3 regions of the Streptomyces sp. bgisy027 genome follow, and region 2 is predicted to be linked to each of the others. Evidence: riboswitches for the same ligand, from Rfam matches in the RefSeq annotation. Region 2 holds a riboswitch; each other region holds the start of a gene.
What was found. Region 2 has a riboswitch for cobalamin ahead of AC3ETA_RS08510 (energy-coupling factor ABC transporter permease). Riboswitches for the same ligand answer to the same signal wherever they lie in the genome.

Region 1 (5,314 bases), on a different contig from region 2:
GGGCACGCGGTGCCAGAGGTCTGTGGTCGTCCGCTGACGCACCTGCTGGCCGATCCGGCGCCGTGGAACGCCGACGCATCGGCCGGATCCGTCGTCGACGTCGGGCGGCGGGTCTTTCGGCGCAGCTCCGGAGCGCCCATCGAACTCGTGGTGCGCACGGCACGCGTGGCGGGGCCTGACGATTCGGCGGAGGTCGTCCTCCTGTCGTGCCCCGCGCCGGGCGGGAGCGCTGCGGAGCAGGGAGCGGGCTTCCTGACCTCTCTGTTCGGTCAGGACCGGCTGGGGGTCGTCCTCTTCGACACACGGCTGAACGTCGTACGCGCCAACAACCTGGTGGAGTCGGCAGGGTTGCCGCCCCTGCGCGCGGGGTGCCGCCTGAGTGACGTGGTGCGCGCGGAGGACGCGGAGGAGGCCGAGACCCACCTGCGACGCGTACTCGAGACCGGAGTTCCCCTGGTCGGGGGCGAGCTGTGGATGCGTGCGCCAAGTGCGTCCGGTCAGGAGCGCAGCCTGTCGGCGTCCGCCGTCCGGTTGGAGGGTCCCGACGGTCGTCCGAGTGGCGTCGCGGCGTTCGTCACCGACGACACCGAGCAGCGGCGAGCCAGGCGGCGTGCGGAGGTGAGCCACGCGGCGTCGGTCCGGATCGGGGCTTCACTGGACGTGGCCCGCACGGCTCAGGACATCGCGGACGTACTGGTGCCGGCCTTCGCGGACCTGGTCTCGGTGGACATCGTCGAGGTCGTCCTCGAAGGCGAGGAGCCCGCCAAAGGTGTCATGCCCAGCGGCCGGTGGCGGATGCGGCGGGTGGCAGCGGCCTGCGCCACCGGTCCGTGGCCCGCCGACCTCATCCAGGTGGGCGACGTCATGCCGCCGCTCCCGGACGTGCCGCAGGCGCGGCGGGCGGCACTGCACGGCGACACCATCCTGAAGACCTCACGGCAGGAGTTGGAGGACCAGCTCGCGGACCCGGAGGTGATCCGCGCCCTGCTGCCCGAGAAAGGGCATTCGCTGGTCATCTCGCCGCTGTTCGCCCGCGGTCTGCTGCTGGGCTTCGTCTCGGCCTGGCGGACCGAACGGGCAGAGGGGTTCCAGCAGGAGGACGCCGATCTCCTGTTCGACATCGCCTCGCGCGCGGCGCTCAGCGTGGACAACGCGCGCCGGTACACGAGGGAACATCGGGCCGCGGTCGAGTTGCAACAGCGCCTGTTGCCCCGCGCGACCACGCAGTCCACGGCGGCCGAGTCGGCCGGCCGCTACGTGCCCGCCGGGGGCGGGGCGGACATCAGCGGCGACTGGTTCGACGTCATCCCCCTGTCGTCGCTGCGGGTCGCCTTCGTCGTGGGCGACGTCGTAGGCCACGGCCTGCACGCGGCGGCCACGATGGGGCGCCTGCGGACCGCGATCCGAACCCTTGCCGAGCTGGAACTGGAACCCGGGGAACTCCTCATCCACCTGGACGACCTCGTCCAGCAACTCGCCGACGAAGCCGCTCCGGAGGACCGGGACACGATCGGCGCAACCTGCTTGTACGCGCTCTACGACCCGATCGCCGGCACCTGTGCGCTCGCCGACGCCGGGCATCCGCCGCCCGCGGTGATCGCGCCCGACGGGACGGTCCGAACGATCGAGGTCCACCCCGGTCCGCCGCTCGGCGTGGGCGGCATGCCCTTCGAGGTCACCACGGTCCACGTCGAGCCCGGCAGCATCCTCGCCCTCTACACCGACGGCCTCGTGGAACGAACCTCGAAGGACCTCGACGAGGGCACCAGGGACCTCCTCGGCTCGCTATCGACCCTCTGTGGCGCCGCACGGGCACTGGAGGACATCGCCCACGACGTGGTGTCCGCGGTGTCCGAAGGACCGCCCCGCGACGACATGGCGCTTCTTCTGGCCCGTACCCACGTGATTCCGGCCGCCGACACCGCGGCCTGGCAGTTCCCCGACGACACGTCCCGGGTGGCCGACGCACGGAAGTCCGTCGCCCGGCGACTCGCCGACTGGGGACTGGACGACCTCGCCTTCACCACCGAACTGATCGTCAGTGAACTGGTCACCAACGCGATGCGCTACGCGGGCGGCACCGTGGGGCTGCGCCTCTTCCACGACGACAGAACCCTGGTGTGCGAGGTCACCGACGCCAGCAACACCCAGCCACGGCTGATCCGGGCGCGCGCCGGTGACGAGGGAGGGCGAGGCCTGTTCCTGGTGGCCCAACTCGCCCGACGCTGGGGCAGCCGGTACCACCGCACCGGCAAGACCATCTGGGCCGAGCAGACGATCGGTGCCGGGTCGGGGGCGGGGCTCGACTTTGCCGGGGTCTGGGACACGGCGGAGATCTAGGGTCTGGCCGTCGACCGGTTCCCGGCTACTCGCCGGCCGCGGGCGTGTGGCACGATGCGCGGGACGGATGCGGAGGAACTCCGGTGCGGGTGCAGCAGCCCAACTCCGGGGCGGGCCCGCCACTGTGACCGGGGAGCCGCCTCCCACTCGTACGGCCACTGGCAACCGGCGTGAGCCGGCCGCTGGGAAGGCCGGGAGCAGGCGTCGGACAACAGGCCGTACGGCCGCGTACCGAGATCCGGGAGCCAGGATATTCCGCCCGTCCCGCAGCCAGGCGCCTTCCGCCCGGGCACGGTCCGTCTCCGGTGGCGTGGAAAACCGCCGACAGCGGAAGGCATTCCATCGTGAAGCCCGCACCCGGCTTCGAGCCGGTCTCCTCCTCTTTGGCCGACTCCTCCCACCTGCCCCACGGCGCCGTCGCCGAAGGCCTGCTCCTCGACCGCACACTCGCCGCCATCACCCCCGCGGACCCCGGCGCCCTCGCGGCGGCCCGGGACCGGCAGAACCGCCTGTCCAAGCCGCCCGGGTCGCTGGGATTCCTGGAGGACGTGTCCGTTCAGCTGGCGGGCCTCGCCGGCGTGTGCCCACCTCCGATGCCGGAACCCGCCGCTGTGGCCGTCTTCGCGGCGGACCACGGTGTTCACGCCCGGGGCGTCAGCGCCTGGCCGCAGGAGGTGACGGCGCAGATGGTCGACAACTTCCTGGCCTCCGGCGGTGCCGTGAACGCCTTCGCCGCGCAGACCGGCGCCGGGGTGGTCGTGGTGGACGTGGGTGTCGCGACTCCAATGCCCGCCGGGGAGGGGGTGCGGGACGGGCTGCTGCGCCGCCGGGTCCGGGGCGGGACCGCGGACATGACCCTGGGCCCGGCGATGAGCAGGCGGGAAGCCGTGCGGGCGATGGAGATCGGCATCGGCGTCGCGGGTGAACTCGTGGAGCGCGGCAGCCGTTGCCTGCTCACCGGTGACATGGGCATCGCCAACACCACGGCGTCCGCGGCGCTGACCGCCGCCTTCACCGGTGCCGACCCGGACGAGGTCACCGGTCACGGAGCGGGCATCGACGAGCCGACCCGGCTGCACAAGGCGCAGGTGGTGCGCGAGGCCCTCCACCTGCACCAGCCGGACCCCCGGGACCCCATCGGGGTGGTGTCGGCGGTCGGCGGCCTGGAACACGCCGCGCTCGCCGGGTTCGTCCTGGCCGCCGCCGCGCACCGGGTCCCGGTGATCCTGGACGGCGTGATCGCCTCTTCGGCGGCCCTGGTCGCGGCGGCGCTGTCCCCCGCCGCCCTGGACGCCTGCGTGGCCGGACACCGCTCGGTCGAGCCAGGTCACGCCATCGCCCTGCGGCATCTCCGCTTGCATCCCCTGGTCGACCTGGGGCTGAGGCTCGGCGAAGGGACCGGCGCTCTGTTGGCGCTGCCGCTCGTCCAAGCGGCGGTCCGTGCCCTGCGGGAGATGGCCACATTCGACTCCGCCGGGGTGTCGGAAAAGCCGGCCTGACGCGCCCGCCCGATGTGCCGGCCCGTGCACGCGGCAGGGACTGCCCGGACCGACGGTAGGAGAAGGGGACGGCTGGGCGCCGGCGGGCCCGGGGTCGTAGGCAGGACCACGTCATACTCCCCGGCGACCGGCGACCGGCGACCGGCGACCGGCGACCGGCGACCGGCGACCGGCGACCGGCGACGGGTTTCAGTACTTGGGCCTCAATCACCCAGGCCCCGGCTGTGGTTCTGACGAGCACCAGTGTGCCGGCGCCGATCGTCAGGTCCCCGCGGCCAGGGCCTGGGTGCCGGGCGTTCCGGTCAGGTCAGCTGCCGCTGATCGCCGCCGCCGTGGAGCGCAGCGCCCGGGCTGTGCGGCCGAGGTCGGCGTGGAGCAGCCGTCCCGCGGACTTCATCACCCGTCCCGCGACGAGGACCGTGTCTACGTTCTGGGGGTTCGCCGACTGGACCACGGCCGCGATCGGGTCGCGTTCGGCGGTGAGCATGTCGAGGTCCTCCAGGCGGAGCAGAGCGATGTCGGCCTGCTTGCCGGGGCGCAGCGAACCGATCCGGTCGTCGAGCCCCAGCGCGGCGGCGCCGTCGATCGTGGCCATCCGCAGGACGTCCTTGACGGTCAGCGGGGAGTCGTCGGTGACCTGGCTGGCCAGCAGGGCCGCCCGCATCAGGGAGAACATGTCGCCGGGGACGGTGGACACCGCGTCCACGCCGAGACCGGCGGTGACACCGAGGCGCCGGTAACGGCTCGACACGGGCGCGCCGACGCGCATCCCGGCCTCGGAGCCGGGCGCGGCGGCGGCCTTGCCGCCCGAGTCGCCGATCAGCTTGATCTCGCTGTCGGAGAGCGAGTTCCCGTGCACGTAGAGCGTGTTCGGGCGCAGCAGTCCGCGCTCCTTCAGGGCGGAGATCGGTGTCTGCGTGACGGGGCCTGCGCTGACGTGGAAGGTCAGGGGCAGGCCGAGGTCGTCCGTCATACGCCACTCCTCGATCACCGTCTCGATCGGGGTGAAAGACGGGCCGAGGGGGCCGTACGCCATGGTGACCAGCGCCTTGTCGTCCGACAGGCGCTTGGTGCGGACCCTGCGGACGTCCGCGAGGTCGGCGGCCGGGCCGATCGGGGCGCCGTAGGCGAACACCGCGCGAAGTCCCGCCGCCTGCATGGCGTCGAGGGCCGCGTCGGCATGGTCGGGCGAGTACAGGCCGTGGTTGTAGTCCAGCTGGGTGGTGATTCCGGAGTTGAGGCTCTCCAGCAGACCGGCGAGAGTCGCGTTGTACATGTCCTGCGGGCGCAGCCGCGGGCCGTACTGGCCCAGGACGCCGAGGTACGCGTTGAGGTCCATGCCCACGGTCGAGGTGCGCAGCGCCGACAGCCACACGTGGCGGTGGGTGTCGACGAAGCCCGGGAGCACGATCCGGTCGGTGGCGTCGATGACGGTGGCACCGTTGGCGGAGAGGTTGCGGCCGACGGCGGTGATC
Region 2 (5,314 bases):
TGCGCGTGGATGTCCTGGCCGCCGGGTCCGGTGAAGGTGCGGATCTGCGGCTCGGGGTAGTAGGCGGGGTCCACGGCGTCGTCGTGCGCGGCCCCGATCACCCGGGTGCGGCCGGTGCCGGCGTCCAGCTCGACCACCTCGTAGGCGCTGCGCGGGCTCGCTCCGACGGCGACGACCCGCTCGCCGTACGCCGCGAGCGTGGGCGCGAACTCGGTCCAGGGGCCGGCCGCGTCGACGATCTCGCCGGTCTCCGGGTCGAGCACCCCGAGGGCCGTCGCGCCACGGCCGTGCACGACCGCGACGAGCCCGCTCGACAGGGGCGCGAACCAGCTCAGGCCGAGCTGCCACAGCGGCCCGCCGAACTCCTCCTCGCGGGGGCACAGCGGCACGCCGTCGCGGTAGAGGTTCCACCAGCCGCTGCGGTCGCTGACGTACAGCAGCCGGCCGTCGGGCGACCAGTCGGCCTGGGCGATCGACTCCTCCAGGCCGCCGGCGACGGTCCGCGGGCTGCCGAGGGTGCCGTCCGTCGCGACGTCGGCGACGAGCAGTTCGGTGCCGTCCCACGGCATGTGCGGATGGTCCCAGGTGAGCCACGCGGCCTGCCGCCCGTCGGGCGAGATCCGCGCGCCGGTGAGGAAGCGGCGTCCGTCGTCGGTCAGTTCGCGTACGGCGCCGCGGTCCCCGGCCGCCGAGCCGTCCAGCGGTACGGCGGCCAGGACGCGCCGCACGTCGGTGGGTCCGGAGCCGGTGAACTCCTCCAGCACGCACCACACCTCGCCGAGGTCGAGCCGCAGCCGCGGCTCCACCCAGCGCAGTCCGCCGCCCACCTCGGAGACGGGGGTGAGCGGACGCGGCTCGCCGCCCTCCTCGTAGCGGTAGAGCCGCTGGTCGGCGAAGTCGACGAAGACGACGAGCGGCCGGCCGTCGGCGACGGCACCGGCCCACGGCTGCCCGCCGTACTCGATGACCCGGCTGCGCACGTTCCACGGGGCGGGCAGCACCGACTCCTCGCCGCCGTCGGCGCGGCGCCGTACCAGGGTGTACCGGCCGCCCTCGGTGGGCCGGGCCTCGGTCCACCAGGCCTCGTCCCCCACGAAGCCCACGAAGTCGGGCCGCCCCTCGTGCGCCGCGGCGACGGCCGCGTCGATGGGCGAGGGCCAGGAACCGTACGCCAGCGTCCGCACTGTCTCCCCCAACTCCACTAGGCCGTACGCAGAAAACGGTCGAGCACGCGGACGCCGAAGTGCAGTGCCTCGATGGGCACCCGCTCGTCGACGCCGTGGAACATGGCCCCGTAGTCGTAGCCCTCCGGCAGCTTCAGCGGTGAGAAGCCGTAGCCGGTGATGCCGAGCCGTGAGAACTGCTTGGCGTCGGTCCCGCCGGGCATGCAGTACGGCACGACGTGCCCCTCGGGTGCGAACTCCTCGACGGCCGCGCGCATCCGGGCGTACGTCGGGGAGTCCACGGGTGACTGGAGGGCCACCTCGTGATGGTGGAACTCCCAGTTCACGTCAGGTCCGGTGAGCTGGTCAAGGGTGGCGCGGAACTCGTCCTCGTGACCCGGGAGATATCGGCCGTCGACATGGGCGACGGCCTCCCCGGGGATGACGTTGACCTTGTAACCGGCCTCCAGCATGGTCGGGTTGGCGCTGTTGCGGACGGTCGCCTCGACCAGCCGGGCGGCCGGTCCGAGCTTGTGGAGCAGGCCGTCCACGTCGTCCAGGTCGGCGTCGAGGCCGTAGAGCGCGGCGAGTTCGGTGAGGGCGGCGCGCACGGTCGGGGTGAGCCTGAGCGGCCACTCGTGGGCGCCGATGCGGGTGACGGCCGCGGCGAGGCGGGTGACCGCGTTCTCCCGGTTGGGGCGCGAGCCGTGCGCGGCGCGCCCGTGGGCGGTGAGCTTGACCCAGCCGGTGCCGCGCTCGCCGGCGGCGAGGGGGTAGAGCTGCCGGCCGCTGCCGTCGTGGAAGGTGAAGGCGCCGGACTCGCCGATGCCTTCGGTGCAGCCCTCGAACAGCGCGGCGTGCCGGTCGGCGAGGAACCCGGAGCCGTCCTCGGCGCTGGCCTCCTCGTCGGCGGTGAACGCGATCACGACGTCCCGGCGGGGCCGTACGCCCTCGCGGGCCCAGGACCGCACGACGGCGAGGATCATCGCGTCCATGTTCTTCATGTCGACCGCGCCCCGGCCCCACACGACGCCGTCGCGGATCTCCCCGGAGAAGGGGTGCACGCTCCATTCGCCGGCCTGCGCGGGCACCACGTCCAGGTGACCGTGCACGAGGAGCGCGTCCGCCGACGGATCGGTGCCCTCGATGCGGGCGACCACGTTCGTCCGGCCCTTCGTGCGCTCCAGCAGGGCGGGGTCCAGGCCTGCCTCGGCCAGCCGGGCGGCCGCGTACTCGGCGGCGGGGCGCTCCCGGCAGTCGCCGCCGCCGCGGTTGGTCGTGTCGATGCGGATGAGGTCCGAGGTGAACGTGACGACTTCGTCCAGTGCCTGCCCGTCAGCCATACTGCTCCTCCACCGAGGCCGAGGCGATCGTGGTGACCGCCTTGAAGGTACGGATTCCCTCGTACATTCGCTCGCTGGTGTACGCCACCTTGCGCTCGCCGATACGTTCGACGCCGGGAACGACGGTGACGGCCATCGCGAGGTGTTCTGCGTCGAACTCGACGGCGACGGTGAACGGCCCGCCGCGCACCGGCTCGTGACGGACCGCCAGCCCGGCCGCCTCCTTGGCCGCGGCACGGATGTCGGCGGCCGTCCTGGCCGGCGTACGGCACACCGCCGCGTACCGCGAGACGTGGTCCTTGACGGCGACCTTCAGCGCCCCGGGCGCGTAGCCGAGCGCGTCCTCGCAGGCCAGGTCGTCGCCGGTGACGAGCACCACGGGGACGCCGTACTCGGCGACGACGTGCGCGTTCAGCAGGCCCTCGCTGGCCCGGACGTCGTTGAGCCAGACGCCTGTGATCTGGTTCGCGAGGTAGGTGTGGGCCAGAACACCCTCCATGCCGGCGCCGGCGTGGTAGCCGACGAAGGCGATGCCGTCCACGTCGCCGTGCTGCACACCCTCGACCATGGACAGCGTCTTGTGCCGGCCGGTGAGCATCTCGGCCCGCTCGTCGAGCCGTTCGAGCAGCAGATTGCGCATGGACCAGTGCGCCTCGTTGATGAGGACGGCGTCGGCGCCGCCGTCCAGGAATCCCAGCACGGCGGCGTCCACGTCGGAGGTGAACATCGCCCGGCAGCGCTCCCACTGGGGAGTCCCCGGGAGCACGTCGGCCGGCCAGGTCACACCGGTGGCGCCCTCCATGTCGGCGCTGATGAGGATCTTCATGCTCGATCACGTTACGCGCCCGGAAGGGAACCCGCCACGAAGCGGACGAACGCCGCTTTCACACCTTTGGGGTGTGCTTGTCAGCCACCCGCCACGGGCACTACTGTCACCACGCCTTGGTGAACGGGAAATCCGGTGTGATGCCGGTGCGGCCCTCGCCACTGTGAATCGGGAAGTCCGGCTCCTGCCCTCGCGGGCAAGCCACTGGGTCCTAGGGCCCTGGCGCCACATTCCCGTCTGCCGCGCGACGCCTGGCACGCACGCTCGCCGCGTTGCCGAAGCGCCCACGTGGCTCCGCCACGAGGGCGCTCCGGCGCCTTGCGATCGCACGCGCCAGACGCCGCGCGGCCCGCCCTTCGGGCGGACGACGGGAATGTGACGCCAGGGCCCTAGACCCGGGAAGGCGGAGCACGGGCGGTGTCACCCGTCAGCCAGGAGACCGGCCAAGGCACGTCAACCATCCACGAGGTGCTGGAGAGGGTCTGCTGAGCCATGCACATAGCCGAGGGTTTTCTGCCCCCGGCGCACGCGGTCGCCTGGGGCGTCGCGTCCGCGCCGTTCGTCGTACACGGAGTACGGTCACTCACCCGTGAGGTCCGGGAGCATCCGGAGAGCACGCTGCTGCTCGGCGCCTCCGGGGCCTTCACCTTCGTCCTGTCCGCGCTGAAGCTGCCGTCGGTGACCGGCAGCTGCTCCCATCCCACCGGCACGGGCCTGGGCGCCATCCTGTTCCGGCCGCCGATCATGGCGGTCCTGGGCACCATCACGCTGCTCTTCCAGGCGCTGCTGCTCGCGCACGGCGGCCTGACCACGCTCGGCGCCAACGTCTTCTCGATGGCGATCGTCGGGCCCTGGGCCGGCTACGCGATCTACAGGCTGCTGCGGCGCTACGATGTGCCGCTGATGGTCGCCGTGTTCTCCGGCGCGTTCGTCGCGGACCTGTCCACCTACTGCGTGACCAGCGTCCAGCTGGCGCTCGCGTTCCCCGACCCGGGCAGCGGATTCCTGGGCGCGCTCGGCAAGTTCGGCTCCATCTTCGCCGTCACCCAGATCCCGCTGGCGGTGAGCGAGGGCCTGCTGACGGTGCTCGTGATGCGGCTGCTGGTGCAGTCCAGCAAGGGCGAACTGACCCGGCTGGGCGTGCTCCTGGCCAAGAAGCAGTCCCGCAGCGAGACCGAGGCGGTGGCCCGATGAGCAGGAACACCAAGATCAACGTCCTGCTGCTGCTCGTGGTGGCCGCGCTCGCCGTGCTGCCGCTGACGCTCGGCCTGGGCGACCACAAGGAGGAGCCGTTCACCGGCGCCGACGGCGAGGCGGAGACGGCGATCACCGAGATCGAGCCGGACTACGAGCCGTGGTTCTCGCCGCTGTACGAGCCTCCGTCCGGCGAGATCGAATCGGCCCTGTTCTCCCTCCAGGCGGCGCTGGGTGCCGGTGTCCTCGCCTACTACTTCGGACTGCACCGCGGACGCAGGCAGGGTGAGCAGCGGGCCCTGCAGCGGGTCACCGAGGACGCCGCGGCCCGTGGCGCCGAGGAGCCGAAGGCCGACAGGGTCTGACGGATGCTGCCGATCGACGCGGCGGCGCACGGCAGTCGCTGGCGCCGCCGTCATCCCGTGGACAAGGCCGTGCTCGGGCTCGGTCTCACCGTGCTCGCGATCTCCCTGCCGCCCTGGCCGGGTGCCGCGCTGGTCCTGGTCACCGCGCTGACCGTGCTGCTGGGCCCGGCGGGCGTGCCCGGACGGCGGCTGTGGCGGGCGTACCGCGTGCCGCTCGGTTTCTGTGTGACCGGCGCGGCCACGCTGCTGGTCCAGGTCGGCGGGGGGCAGGGCTTCGTGTCCCTCGCCGCCGACGGGCCGCTGCGCGCCGGTGAACTGCTGCTGCGCACCTCGGCGGCCTCGCTCGGGGTGCTGCTGTTCGCGTTCACCACGCCGATGTCGGACCTGCTGCCCCGGCTGGTGCAGGCCGGCGTGCCCGCGCCC
Region 3 (5,314 bases), on a different contig from region 2:
CTCCTCTCCTGCGGGCTGATCCGCCGGCACAGCACGTCCCAGATCTGCTGCCGGTGCCATTCGGAGAAGACGTTCCCGCGCCTGCCGTACCGGTCGAAGGCGCGTCCGCCGGCCCGCAGGTGCTCGGCACGGGCCTGCGCGCGCCGCATCGGACCGGGGTGGACGTCCGAGTCGAGCAGTTCCCCGAGGCCGACCTCCAGTTTGTCCTGGAGCAGTCCCACGCAGGCCAGGGCGGAGACCACCTCGACGGCGTCGCGGCGGTCGCGCTGGCTCAGGGCGACGTCCCGGCGCAGCCGACCCTGGCACAGCGCCTCGTCCCAGGTCTCCAGCAGCCACAGCCGCAGCGTGCCGCGGTCACGGCTGCGGGTGTTCATGTGCTGCGGGTCGTTGTCCGGCCGGTCGTGTTCCAGGGCGCCGTGACGGTGCAGTTCACGGGCGATCTGGAGGTAGACGGGCGACTCGGTCACCTCCGCCGTCTCCACGATCCAGTCGACGCGGCGCTCGTCCGTCTCCGGCACGCGCGCCTGGACGAACCGCAGGGCCTCCTCCTCGCTGAGCGGTTCCAGCTCCACGATCGCGGCCGGGGTGCTCTCCAGCGGGCTGTGCGGCCGGGAGGCGATGACGAGGGGCAGCTTCTCCTCGTAGGCACGTTCGATGGCCCGCCGGATGATGTTGTCCCGGTTCTGCTGGAGGCCGTCGCCGAGGAGCGCCTCCTCCAGCCCGTCGGCGATGACGACCGGCTTGTCGTCGGCGAGCAGTTGCTGCCAGACCCGCTCGGTCTTGGTGCGCGCGAGGATGCCCCGGGGTGCCTCGTCGATGAAGCGCTCCTTGGCCATGCGTTCGAAGTTCAGGTCACTGCCGCCGTTCGCGTCCCGCAGCCGGATCGGCACGGGTACGGCGTTCTGCTCCGCGAGCAGTTCGGTGAGCCGTACCAGGACGGCGGTCTTGCCCACACCGACGCCGCCGACCAGCAGATAGGGCCGGCGCGTGTCGCGCTCGCGCAGCCGCTCGGCGATGACCTGGGCGATCTCCTCCCGGCCCACGATCTCGGCGGTGTCCGGGCCGGCCGTGAGGACCAGTCGGTGGGGGTCGTCGCGTGCCTTGGCGAGATAGCGCCGCTTGGTCCACCGGTACCACCAGAACAGGAAGAGCGCGGCGGCGAGCGACGCGGCGAGCACCGGGCCCACGAAGCGCATGACCGTCTCGAAGCCGTCGTTGCCCTGCCGCCACTTCTCGAAGGGTGTCGTGCGGCCCCGGATCACGATGTACAGGCCCTCCACCACCCAGGCGACCACGGCGAGCACCGCCACCGTCCAGACGGCCCGGGTGGCGTTGGTGTAGGTGAACCACCGGCGCCACTTCTTGGGGCGGGTGCTTCCACCGCGGGCCTCCAGGCGCGTGGTCAGCCTGTGCCGGTGGCCCACGAACCCCTGCCTGACCCGGTTGGCCGCCCGCCTCGGAGCCAGCGTCGCCATCGGCGCGTTGCGCGGCCGCTTCTTGCCGGGCGGGCTGCCGACGACCCTCGTCATCGTTCGTCTCCTTCCGAGAACGGCTCTCGAAACGGAGCGACCGCGGGGCGCCGACACCTATCTCCATGGAAGCACTCCCGGAACTCCCCGCAACCCGGCGGCCCTCGGCACAAAACCCCGGGCCCGTCCGCCCGGCCGTCCGGCAGACTCGGGCCCATGGACATCGCGATCCGGCCGGCGGAACCCGGTGAGTTCGACGCGCTCGGCGAGATCACCGCCCGGGCCTATCTCCACGACGGGCTCCTCGACTTCGGCGAGAGTGACGCGTACCTCGGCGAACTCAGGGACGTGGCCAAGCGCGCGACCGCCGCCGAGGTACTCGTGGCCGTCGCGGACGGCCGGCTGCTGGGCGGGGTGACCTTCGTGCCGAGCGGCGGCCCCATGGCCGACATCGCGCTCCCCGGCGAGGCCGAGATCCGGATGCTCGCCGTCGACCGCGCGGGCCGTGGACGCGGCGCCGGCGAGGCCCTCGTCCGCGCCTGCGTCGACCGCGCCCGGGCCACGGAGGGCTGCGTACGGATCGTCCTGTCGACCCAGCGCACCATGCACGGCGCCCATCGCATCTACGAACGGCTGGGTTTTGTTCGCACACCCGAGCGGGACTGGAATCCGCTCCCGCAGCTCGACGACATCACTCTTCTCACCTATGAGTTGACGCTCTGAAACCAGCGCGACACAACATCTGGGGGTGGCGTGGCGGGCGAGCACAAGATGTATGCTCATGCTCGCTGTCGCCGCAGGGGAATCCGGTGCGAATCCGGAACTGTCCCGCAACGGTGTACTTGTGCACGTCTGTTCCCTCAGTCGTGCACAGGAGTCAGTCCGAGGACCTGCCGACAGCGCGCCCGGCCGACCGGCCGGTGCGCCCTGACGTCCGGGCCTCGTGGAATGGGCCGGTGGACGCGACGCCGTGTGCGCTCGTGTGCTGCCCCCTGCCCTCCGCAAGGCCCCCGTGCCGAGCGAGGGAGAGCCCCCACGTGACCATCGCGCCAGCAGACCCGGCCTCAGTCGTCCCATCGGTCCCGACCGACGCGGACGCCCCCGGAACCGCCCTGCCGTCTCCCGCCGCCGCCCTCGACGGAGACCCTGCGGGCCGGCCCTCCGATCTGCTGCGGCTCCTGACCGAGCTGACCGCCGACCTCCCCGACGCCGACCCCGGCCGGGTCGCCGCCGCCGCGCTGCGCGGCCGGTCCGCCCGGGCCGACGAGGCGGAGCTGCGCGAGCTGGCCACCGAGGCGGCGGCCGGGCTCATCTCCGAGGACCCCGCCTACAGCAGGCTCGCCGCCCGGCTGCTGACCATCTCCATCGCCGCCGAGGCCGCCTCGCAGGGTGTGACGTCCTTCACCGAGTCGGTCGCGGTCGGCCACCGCGAGGGCCTCATCGCCGACCGCACCGCCGAGTTCGCGCGCCTGCACGCGGCCCGCCTGGACGCTCTGGTGGACACGGCCGCCGACGACCGCTTCGGCTACTTCGGCCTGCGCACCCTGCACAGCAGGTACCTCCTGCGGCACCCCATCACCCGCAAGGTGATCGAGACGCCCCAGCACTTCATGCTGCGCGTCGCCGCCGGTCTCGCCGAGGACGACACCCCCCGCTCCGTCGACGAAGTCGCCGCGCTCTACGGCCTGATGAGCAGGCTCGACTATCTGCCGTCCTCCCCCACGCTCTTCAACTCCGGCACCCGCCACCCCCAGATGTCGTCCTGCTACCTCCTGGACTCCCCCAACGACGAGCTCGACTCCATCTACGACCGCTACCACCAGGTCGCCCGCCTCTCGAAGCACGCCGGCGGCATCGGCCTGTCGTACTCCCGCATCCGCTCCCGGGGTTCGCTGATCCGCGGCACCAACGGGCACTCCAACGGCATCGTCCCGTTCCTGAAGACGCTGGACGCCTCGGTCGCCGCCGTGAACCAGGGCGGCCGGCGCAAGGGCGCGGCCGCGGTCTACCTGGAGACCTGGCACTCCGACATCGAGGAGTTCCTGGAGCTGCGGGACAACACCGGTGAGGACGCCCGCCGTACGCACAACCTGAACCTCGCGCACTGGATCCCGGACGAGTTCATGCGCCGGGTCAACGCCGACGGCCAGTGGTCCCTGTTCTCCCCCGCCGACGTGCCCGAGCTCGTCGACCTGTGGGGCGAGGAGTTCGACGCGGCCTACCGCAAGGCCGAGGAGCAAGGGCTCGCGCGCAGGACCATCCCGGCCCGCGACCTTTACGGCCGCATGATGCGCACCCTCGCGCAGACCGGCAACGGCTGGATGACCTTCAAGGACGCCGCCAACCGCACCGCCAACCAGACCGCCCTGCCGGGCCATGTCGTGCACTCCTCCAACCTCTGCACGGAGATCCTGGAGGTCACCGACGACGGCGAGACGGCGGTCTGCAACCTGGGGTCGGTCAACCTCGGCGCCTTCGTGAGCGGCGGGGAGATCGACTGGGAGCGCCTGGACGAGACGGTCCGCACCGCCGTCACCTTCCTCGACCGCGTCGTCGACATCAACTTCTACCCGACCGAGCAGGCGGGGCGCTCGAACGCCAAGTGGCGGCCGGTGGGCCTGGGCGCGATGGGCCTCCAGGACGTCTTCTTCAAGCTGCGGCTGCCGTTCGACTCGGCCGAGGCGAGACAGCTCTCCACGCGCATCGCCGAGCGGATCATGCTCGCCGCGTACGAGGCGTCCGCCGACCTCGCCGAGCGCAGCGGCCCGCTGCCGGCCTGGGAGAAGACCCGTACCGCCCGGGGCGTGCTGCACCCCGACCACTACGGCGTCGAGCTCACCTGGCCGGAGCGCTGGGCGGCGCTGCGCGAGCGGATCACCACGACGGGCCTGCGCAACAGCCTGCTGCTCGCCATCGCGCCGACCGCCACCATCGCCTCCATCGCCGGTGTCTACGAGTGCATCGAGCCCCAGGTGTCCAACCTGTTCAAGCGCGAGACGCTCTCCGGTGAGTTCCTCCAGGTCAACTCCTACCTGGTCGACGAGCTGAAGGCGCTGGGTGTCTGGGACGCCCGCACCCGCGAGGCGCTGCGCGAGGCCAACGGCTCGGTGCAGGACTTCGCCTGGATCCCGGCGGACGTACGGGCGCTGTACCGCACGGCGTGGGAGATCCCGCAGCGCGGCCTGATCGACATGGCGGCGGCCCGCACCCCGTTCCTCGACCAGTCGCAGTCCCTGAACCTGTTCCTGGAGACGCCGACCATCGGCAAGCTCTCCTCGATGTACGCGTACGCCTGGAAGTCGGGCCTGAAGACGACGTACTACCTGCGCTCGCGCCCGGCGACCCGCATCGCCCGCGCCGCCCAGGGCCAGGCCGCCCAGTCCGAGAAGACCGTCCCCGTCCAGCAGGTCGCCGAGCCCGACGCCGTCGCCTGCTCCCTTGAGAACCCCGAGTCCTGCGAGGCCTGCCAGTAATGAGTACCCGTAACACCCATCTCCTCGACCCGGGCTTCGAACTGACCCTGCGTCCCATGCGCTACCCGGACTTCTACGAGCGCTACCGGGACGCCATCAAGAACACCTGGACCGTGGAGGAGGTCGACCTCCACTCGGACGTCGCCGACCTCGCCAAGCTGACGCCCGCCGAGCAGCACCTCATCGGCCGGCTGGTCGCCTTCTTCGCGACCGGCGACTCGATCGTGGCGAACAACCTGGTGCTGACGCTGTACAAGCACATCAACTCCCCGGAGGCGCGCCTGTACCTGTCGCGCCAGCTGTTCGAGGAGGCCGTGCACGTCCAGTTCTATCTGACGCTGCTCGACACCTATCTGCCCGACCCGCAGGACA

Region 1: linked by a shared signal. The riboswitch ahead of cobT (nicotinate-nucleotide--dimethylbenzimidazole phosphoribosyltransferase) and the one ahead of AC3ETA_RS08510 (energy-coupling factor ABC transporter permease) in region 2 are both predicted to bind cobalamin.
Region 3: linked by a shared signal. The riboswitch ahead of AC3ETA_RS04820 (ribonucleoside-diphosphate reductase subunit alpha) and the one ahead of AC3ETA_RS08510 (energy-coupling factor ABC transporter permease) in region 2 are both predicted to bind cobalamin.

Annotation. Positions count from the first base shown of each region.
Region 1 covers NZ_JBYIVZ010000069.1:28,790-34,103, forward strand. The annotation lists gene AC3ETA_RS42545 (SpoIIE family protein phosphatase) at 1-2,340, shown strand, start outside; cobalamin riboswitch at 2,414-2,595, shown strand; gene cobT (nicotinate-nucleotide--dimethylbenzimidazole phosphoribosyltransferase) at 2,685-3,839, shown strand; gene AC3ETA_RS42555 (amidohydrolase family protein) at 4,147-5,314, opposite strand, start outside.
Region 2 covers NZ_JBYIVZ010000006.1:121,244-126,557, forward strand. The annotation lists gene AC3ETA_RS08495 (prolyl oligopeptidase family serine peptidase) at 1-1,196, opposite strand, end outside; gene AC3ETA_RS08500 (M20/M25/M40 family metallo-hydrolase) at 1,202-2,506, opposite strand; gene AC3ETA_RS08505 (M55 family metallopeptidase) at 2,499-3,332, opposite strand; cobalamin riboswitch at 3,411-3,538, shown strand; gene AC3ETA_RS08510 (energy-coupling factor ABC transporter permease) at 3,825-4,526, shown strand; gene AC3ETA_RS08515 (energy-coupling factor ABC transporter substrate-binding protein) at 4,523-4,891, shown strand; gene cbiQ (cobalt ECF transporter T component CbiQ) at 4,895-5,314, shown strand, end outside.
Region 3 covers NZ_JBYIVZ010000003.1:239,624-244,937, forward strand. The annotation lists gene AC3ETA_RS04810 (NACHT domain-containing protein) at 1-1,529, opposite strand, end outside; gene AC3ETA_RS04815 (GNAT family N-acetyltransferase) at 1,686-2,192, shown strand; cobalamin riboswitch at 2,245-2,381, shown strand; gene AC3ETA_RS04820 (ribonucleoside-diphosphate reductase subunit alpha) at 2,507-4,942, shown strand; gene AC3ETA_RS04825 (ribonucleotide-diphosphate reductase subunit beta) at 4,942-5,314, shown strand, end outside.